2 regions of the Tepidiforma sp. genome follow, and region 2 is predicted to be linked to the other one. Evidence: riboswitches for the same ligand, from Rfam matches in the RefSeq annotation. Region 2 holds a riboswitch; the other holds the start of a gene.
What was found. A riboswitch is a leader RNA that binds a small molecule or an ion and turns the genes downstream of it on or off. The one in region 2 is predicted to bind S-adenosylmethionine.

Region 1 (3,198 bases), on a different contig from region 2:
TGGGCAGTTCCTTCCTCTGCGAAGTTCGTCGTGACGCGGTGCTGAAGGCGCGGGCTCAGCCTTCGACGATGTCGCCCGTGACCGGGTCGACGCGGACGCCGCGCTCCTGCGCCCAGGCGAGGCTCCGCTCGATCTCGTCCGGGTCGCCCTCCAGTTCGAGGACGACCCAGCCGGTCTTCTCGTCGACGTCGGCCATGCGGACGTTGGTGATGACCTGGAACTCGTGGCCGAGGCGGTAGATGATCGGCTCGCGGATCAGGTTCTCGGGAAATGTGAAGCGGACGCGTTTGACGGCCATCACGCGACTCCCTGCGCTACGCGGGCATTGTACGCCGCCTCGAAGCTCTCCATCGTGGCCTCGATTTCGAGCGGCGGGTTGAGCGCCTCGGCGACGGCTTCGACCGTCTTGAACCCGGCCCCGGTGATGAAGGCGACGGTCAGCTCATCCGGGTGGATGCGGCCCTGCGCGGCGAGCTGCTTGAGCGAGGCGACGGTGACGCCGCCGGCCGTCTCCGCGAAGATCCCCTCCGTCTCCGCCAGCAGCTTCATGCCGGCGACGATTTCGTCGTCGGTGACGCTGCCGCAGGCGCCTCCGGTCTCCTGCAGCTGGACGAGGCTGTAGTAGCCGTCGGCGGGGTTGCCGATGGCGAGCGACTTCGCGATGGTGTTCGGCCGCTGGGGCCGGAAGTTCATCGAGCCCTCCTGCCAGGCCGTCGCCACGGGCGAGCAGCCGGCGGCCTGCGCGCCGCTCATCCGGGTCTTGGGCTCATCGATGAGGCCCGTCTTCCAGAGCTCCTGCAGCCCCTTCCGGATCTTCACGAAGAGCGAGCCGGAGGCGATCGGCACGACGCAATGGTCGGGCGCGCGCCAGCCGAGCTGCTCCGCGACTTCGAAGCCGAGCGTCTTCGAGCCTTCGGAGTAGTAGGGCCGCACGTTCACGTTCACGAACGCCCAGTTGTAGGCGCCGGCGAGCTCCGCGCAGAGCCGGTTCACGGCGTCGTAGTTGCCCCGCACCTTCACGAGTGTCGGGCCGTAGATGCTCGAGCCGAGCACCTTCCCGAGTTCGAGGTCGTGCGGGATGAAGACGACGGCCTCCATGCCGGCGGCGGCGGCGTGGGCGCTGACGCTGTTGGCGAGGTTGCCCGTGCTGGCGCAGGCGAGCTTGTCGTAGCCCAGCTCCCGCGCGCGGCTGCTCGCCACGGCGACCACGCGGTCCTTGAACGACCACGTCGGGTTCACGGTGTCGTTCTTGATGTAGAGGTTGTTCAGGCCCAGCGCTTTGCCGAGGTTCTTCGCCCGGATGAGGGGGGTGAACCCGGCGCCGATATCGATCGCCGATTCGGCATCGCAGGGCAGGTAGTCGCGGTAGCGCCAGAGCGAGGCCGGCCCGCGCTCGATGCGCTCACGGCTGACGGCCTTCCGGATGGCGTCGTAGTCGTAGGTGACTTCGACGGGCCCGAAGCAGAAGTCGCAGACGTGGCGCGCTTCGAGCGGGTATTCGCGGTGGCATTCGCGGCAGCGGAGATTCTTGGCAAAGCTCATGCTCTTCCTCCCTTCGGAGCGTGGGCCCGCGCGGGCGCAGGGCGTCGGCTGACGCGCGGGCGGACGGGCGGCGAAGACGGTGCGGGAGGCCCCTTCGGGTGAGGGGCTAGAGCATGACCATTCGGCCCAGGAACTCAACCATCTCGGCAACTCCTCGTTCCGCGTGGGCCGTGTTTCGGAGCGAAGTCGCTCTCATCTTTCCCCCGGGATGCTCCCGGGAGGCCGGATTTGGCACCTTACCCGCCGGGCAGGTTGCCGGGGTTTCACCGGGCCGGTCCCTCAACCCCATCTCGATACGAGCGGCCACGTTCGCGGGATTTCCTCACATGCTAGCACGGGCCGACGCTAACGCGGCAAGATCGCGCGTCAATCGGCCGGCTCGAGGCCGAAGGCCCGGATGACGGCGACGAGGCTCGCGCCGTCCAGCGCCTGCGCCAGCAGGCCGTCGAGGTAGCGGAGGTCGAACGGGTCGCCCGCCGCCGCGCCCGTCTCGGCCGCCAGCGCCGCCATGTAGGCCGCCGCGAGCGGCTCGAGCGGCGACTGGAGCGCCGTGACCGTCGGGTAGGCCGTTGTCACCAGCTCGGCGAAGGAGCGGTAGGGCGCGTTCGTCCCGGGGAGCGCCGCCTCCACGCCGGGCGACCGCAGCACGCCGATCGACTCCGGCAGCACTGCCCCGCTGTTGACCATCGCGAGGGCGTCGATGCGCAGCTCCCGCGCCAGCCGCGTCCGCTCTTCGGCGAGCGTCGGGTTCGCGGCGACGAGCCGGAGGAAGAGGAGCGTATCGAAGGCGGTGGCGGCCACCTCCTCGACCCGGCTGTCGAACTGGTCGCAATGGACCGCCTCGTGGGCGAGGAGCGGGATGAGCAGCTCGAACCGCTCGCCGCGCAGGGAAGGGTGAATGGAGACCACCCGCGCGCCCGTGCCGGTGGAGGTGACCCGCGCGAGCAGCCGCTCCATCCCCGGCGGCTCGCGGAAGTCGATGCTCGCTGCCGGCTGGCCGGTGCAGTTCGCCGGGGTGAGCAGGTCGGCCAGCGCGGGCTCGGCGAACGTCCCCGTCAGCGCCGCGAGCGCGGCGCGGAGCTTCGGCGACGGGACGGTCGCCGCCGGGATGGCGTCGTAGACGGCGAGGGCATCGGCGCTCGTCGCGGCATCCGATCCGCGCACGGCGAGGTGCCGGCGGAGCGCTTCCCGCATCGCCGCCGGGTCATCTGTCGCCGGGTCCGGCTCGCGCTCCTCCGGGGGGTCGAAGAAGGCCGGGTCGGCCGGCGTGAGGGCGCTGGAGGCGAGGAGCGCGGCGAGCGGGCTGAGGTCGGCAGCTACCGGCACCTCGAAGCTGCCGCTCGCCCGCGGGTCGAACGCCCGGCGCGAGACGGTCAGCACGCTCCCTTCGGTCACGAGCGCATCGACCGTCAGCACGACTTCCCGCCGGTTCGCGGTGCTCCGCTCGGCGGCGGCGACGAGCTGGCGGCGGGAGCCGCCTTCGGCGAGGGCGATGCGCAGTTCGAAGTGCGAAGCGAGCGGGATGCGCGAATCGGCGAACTCGGCGGGGCGGTCGAAGGTCACCGTCACCCGGCTCCGGAGCGTGGCGAGGCCGTTCTCGCGGATGCGCTCGGCGCGGGCTTCGGCGCCCGCGGGCGCGGCAGGCGGCCGGGGTTC
Region 2 (3,198 bases):
GAGGGTGAGCGAATCGGGCTTGGTGCCCTGTGTGAGGGAGTAGCCGGTTTCGTTCGCCTGGAAGGCGTCGCGCTCGGCGATGCGCTGGCGGTCGTCGTCGGTCAGGTCCGGCGGGGGCTGGACGAAGAGGAAGTTGAGGTGGGCGCCGATGACGTGCCCGGGGTAGGCCGAGGCCATCTTGGCGGAGATGATGCCGCCCCAGTCGCCGCCCTGGACGCCGTAACGCTGGTAGCCGAGCTCCTGCGTCATGAGGGTGTGGAAGGCAGCGGCGATGCGGCTGATGCCCCAGCCGCGCTCGCGGGGCTTGCCGCCGAAGCCGAAGCCGGGCAGGGCCGGGATGACGAGGTCGAAGGCGTCGGCGTCGGTGTGGCCGTGGGCGGCCGGGTTCACGAGGCGGTCGATGATGAAGTAGAACTCGAAGATAGAGCCCGGCCAGCCGTGGATGAGGAGGAGGGGGAGGGCGCCGGGCTTGCCGCTCTCGATGTGCCAGAAGTGGATATCGACGCCGTCGACGTCGGCGAGGAAGCCGGGGTAGCGGTTGAGGTGGCCTTCGTGGAGGCGCCAGTCGTAGCCGTTCGCCCAGTAGTCGCAGAGCTGGCGGATGTAGCCCAGGTTCGCGCCGTAGTCCCAGCCGGCATCGGCGAACTGGTCGGGCCAGCGGGTGCGGGCGAGGCGTTCGCGGAGGTCGGCGAGGACCTCGTCGGGGACGTGGATGGCGAAGGGGCGGATGCTCATGGCGGGGAATGATAGCGCCGGTCGGGCGGGGACGCCTTGACCGGGCGGCGGGGGTGAACCTAGCATGAAGCGACGGCGCTGAGGTAGCTCAGTTGGTAGAGCACGGCACTGAAAATGCCGGTGTCCTCGGTTCGATCCCGAGCCTCAGCACCAGGCATGCGAGCAACGCTGGCCCGGCCATTTTGGCCGGGCCAGCTGCGTTCCTGGGGAAGCGTCAGGCGGCGGCCGGCGCCTCGGCCGGGAAGTGGACGAAGCGGCCATCGAAGACGGCGAAGCGGCCGCGGAGGTCAGACTTGAAGGCGCGGACGATGTCCTGAACGTCTTCGAAGAGGAGGTGGAAGGAGTTGCGGGTGTCGAGGCGGACTTCGACGGCGTAGCCCTGGTGGTGGATGGCCTCGATGCGGCCGGAGATGGGGGCCGTGAGCGTCTTGCGGTTGGTGACAGGGAAGGAGCGGGTTTCGCGCATGGGACACCTCCAATCGGTCCTGGCTGGGGCACCTTCCGGGGGCTTCCCCCGGGGTTGCCGGGCGGTCATCGGGCCAGGTCCCTCGCGCCACTCGTGATTGGGGACGGGGTTGCGGCGGGGTGCCGCGGGGTATTGCGCCGGGGGCGCGAACGTGCGGGTGCGAACTCCTTTCCGGGGCAGCGAAAAGCCCCTCACGGGGGAGGGGCTGGCGTTCGGGATGCCGGCGCCCCTCCGGCTTCGAGGGGCGGGTAGACGTTACCCGCCGTTGGTTGCCCCGTCGTTCGGGGCCGCGTCATGGTGGCACCTTGGCGGCGTTACCAGGTTGCCGGGCAGCTCGCGCTGCCGCTCGGGACGCTTCGAGGGAAAGGATAGGGACGGCGCGGGGGCTGTCAAGGCCTCAACGAACAACGGCACGCTCGCTCGAGCGCGCCGTTTCGATCGCAGCCAACAGGCGGTGGCTCCCCGGCGAGGATTCGAACCTCGAACCTAGCGGTTAACAGCCGCGCGCTCTACCGTTGAGCTACCGGGGAACACCCTGAGTTTCGGACGGCGGGGCGGGACGCGCAACCGGGGCATGCCCGAAACGGGCGCGCGGTGATTCCGATGCCGGCGTGGTCTCGCTCAAGATCACTGGCGGGCGTTCCGGCCTCGTTTCATCTGGTCTCGTTTCAACGGGAACGGCCGCCGGCGGGGAGTCACGTGCGCCCCCAGGTGGATCCCCCCGCCGGTGGCCGCGAATCGAGCATGGCACGGGCGGCGGGGGCGTTCACCCGGCGTTGGGCAAGGCGGCCGTAAAATGCCGGAAAACTCGCGAAGGCGGTACGCCCCGTGCCCGTTCCCGTCGTTGGACTCATCGGCTGCGGCCATATCGGCCGGTTCCACTCGCGCAACCTGCGCGGCGCCATCCGGGCCGGGGCAGCGGAGGCGCGCTACGTCGCGGTGTGCGACCGGGACCGGGCGCGGGCGGAAGCGTTCGGGGCGATCGTCGGCGCGGAGCTGGTGACCGACGACGCGGCGGAGCTGTTCGGGTTCCCGGGGCTGACGGCGGTCTACATCTGCACAGAGACGGCGGAGCACCCGGCGCTCGTCCGGGAAGCGGCGCGGCGGGGGCTGGACGTGTTCTGCGAGAAGCCGCTCGCGCGGACGCTGCCGGAAGTCGAAGAGATGGTCGCGGCGGTCGAGGGGGCCGGGGTCATCAACCAGGTCGGGCTCGTGCTGCGGTACTCGCCGGTGCTGACCGTGCTGGCGGACCTCATGCGCGACCCGGGGCTCGGGCCGCTGCTCACGGCGCATTTGCGGGACGACCAGTTCTTCCCCATCCGGGGCCACTACCGGAGCACGTGGCGGGGGAGTTTCGAACGGGCCGGCGGCGGGACGCTCATCGAGCACTCGATTCATGACGTCGACGTCTTCCGATGGCTGTTCGGGGAAGTTACGGCGGTGCGGTGCCACACACGGGAGGCGACGCCGGGGCACCCGGGCATCGAAGACGTGGCGCTGGTGACCTTCCAGCACGAAGGCGGGCACCAGACCACGCTGACGTCGGTGTGGCACGGCCTCGACGACCGGCCGTCCACGCGCTACCTCGAGGTGTTCTTCGAAGGCGGGTATTTCGCGACCGAGCACGACTTCCTCGGGCCGATCCGGGTGCAGGGCCGCAGCGGACCGGTGCGCGAGATGAGCGCGGAGGAGGTGTTCGAGCGGTACGTGGAGCTGACGGGGCTGGACGAGGGGACGGCCGAGCTGGCACGGGCGGGGATGATGGAGGATGTGGCGTTCCTCCGGTGCGCGGCCGAGCGGCGGCCGGCGTTCCCGGATTTCCGGACGGCGCTGGCGGCCCACCGGGTGGTCGATGCCTGCTACCGGAGCGCCCGGGACGGCGCTGAGGTTGCGCTGGCATAGACGAAATCGCTGTCGTATACGCGCCGTCTATGGCTGGAAGCGAATGCCCGTTTACCCGTCGATAGCGATCGGCTAGCATTGGGTCCATTCGGCCC

Region 1: another riboswitch for S-adenosylmethionine. It lies ahead of thrC (threonine synthase); the one in region 2 lies ahead of N2041_RS06005 (hypothetical protein).

What each region holds. Positions count from the first base shown of each region.
Region 1 covers NZ_JANZZD010000005.1:14,631-17,828, forward strand. The annotation lists gene N2041_RS03990 (NIL domain-containing protein) at 56-298, opposite strand; gene thrC (threonine synthase) at 298-1,542, opposite strand; SAM riboswitch class I at 1,732-1,842, opposite strand; gene N2041_RS04000 (hypothetical protein) at 1,909-3,198, opposite strand, start outside.
Region 2 covers NZ_JANZZD010000008.1:9,787-12,984, reverse strand. The annotation lists gene N2041_RS06015 (epoxide hydrolase family protein) at 1-735, opposite strand, end outside; tRNA gene N2041_RS06010 (tRNA-Phe) at 813-888, shown strand; gene N2041_RS06005 (hypothetical protein) at 950-1,201, opposite strand; SAM riboswitch class I at 1,209-1,304, opposite strand; SAM-I-IV-variant riboswitch at 1,457-1,561, opposite strand; tRNA gene N2041_RS06000 (tRNA-Asn) at 1,657-1,731, opposite strand; gene N2041_RS05995 (Gfo/Idh/MocA family oxidoreductase) at 2,030-3,103, shown strand.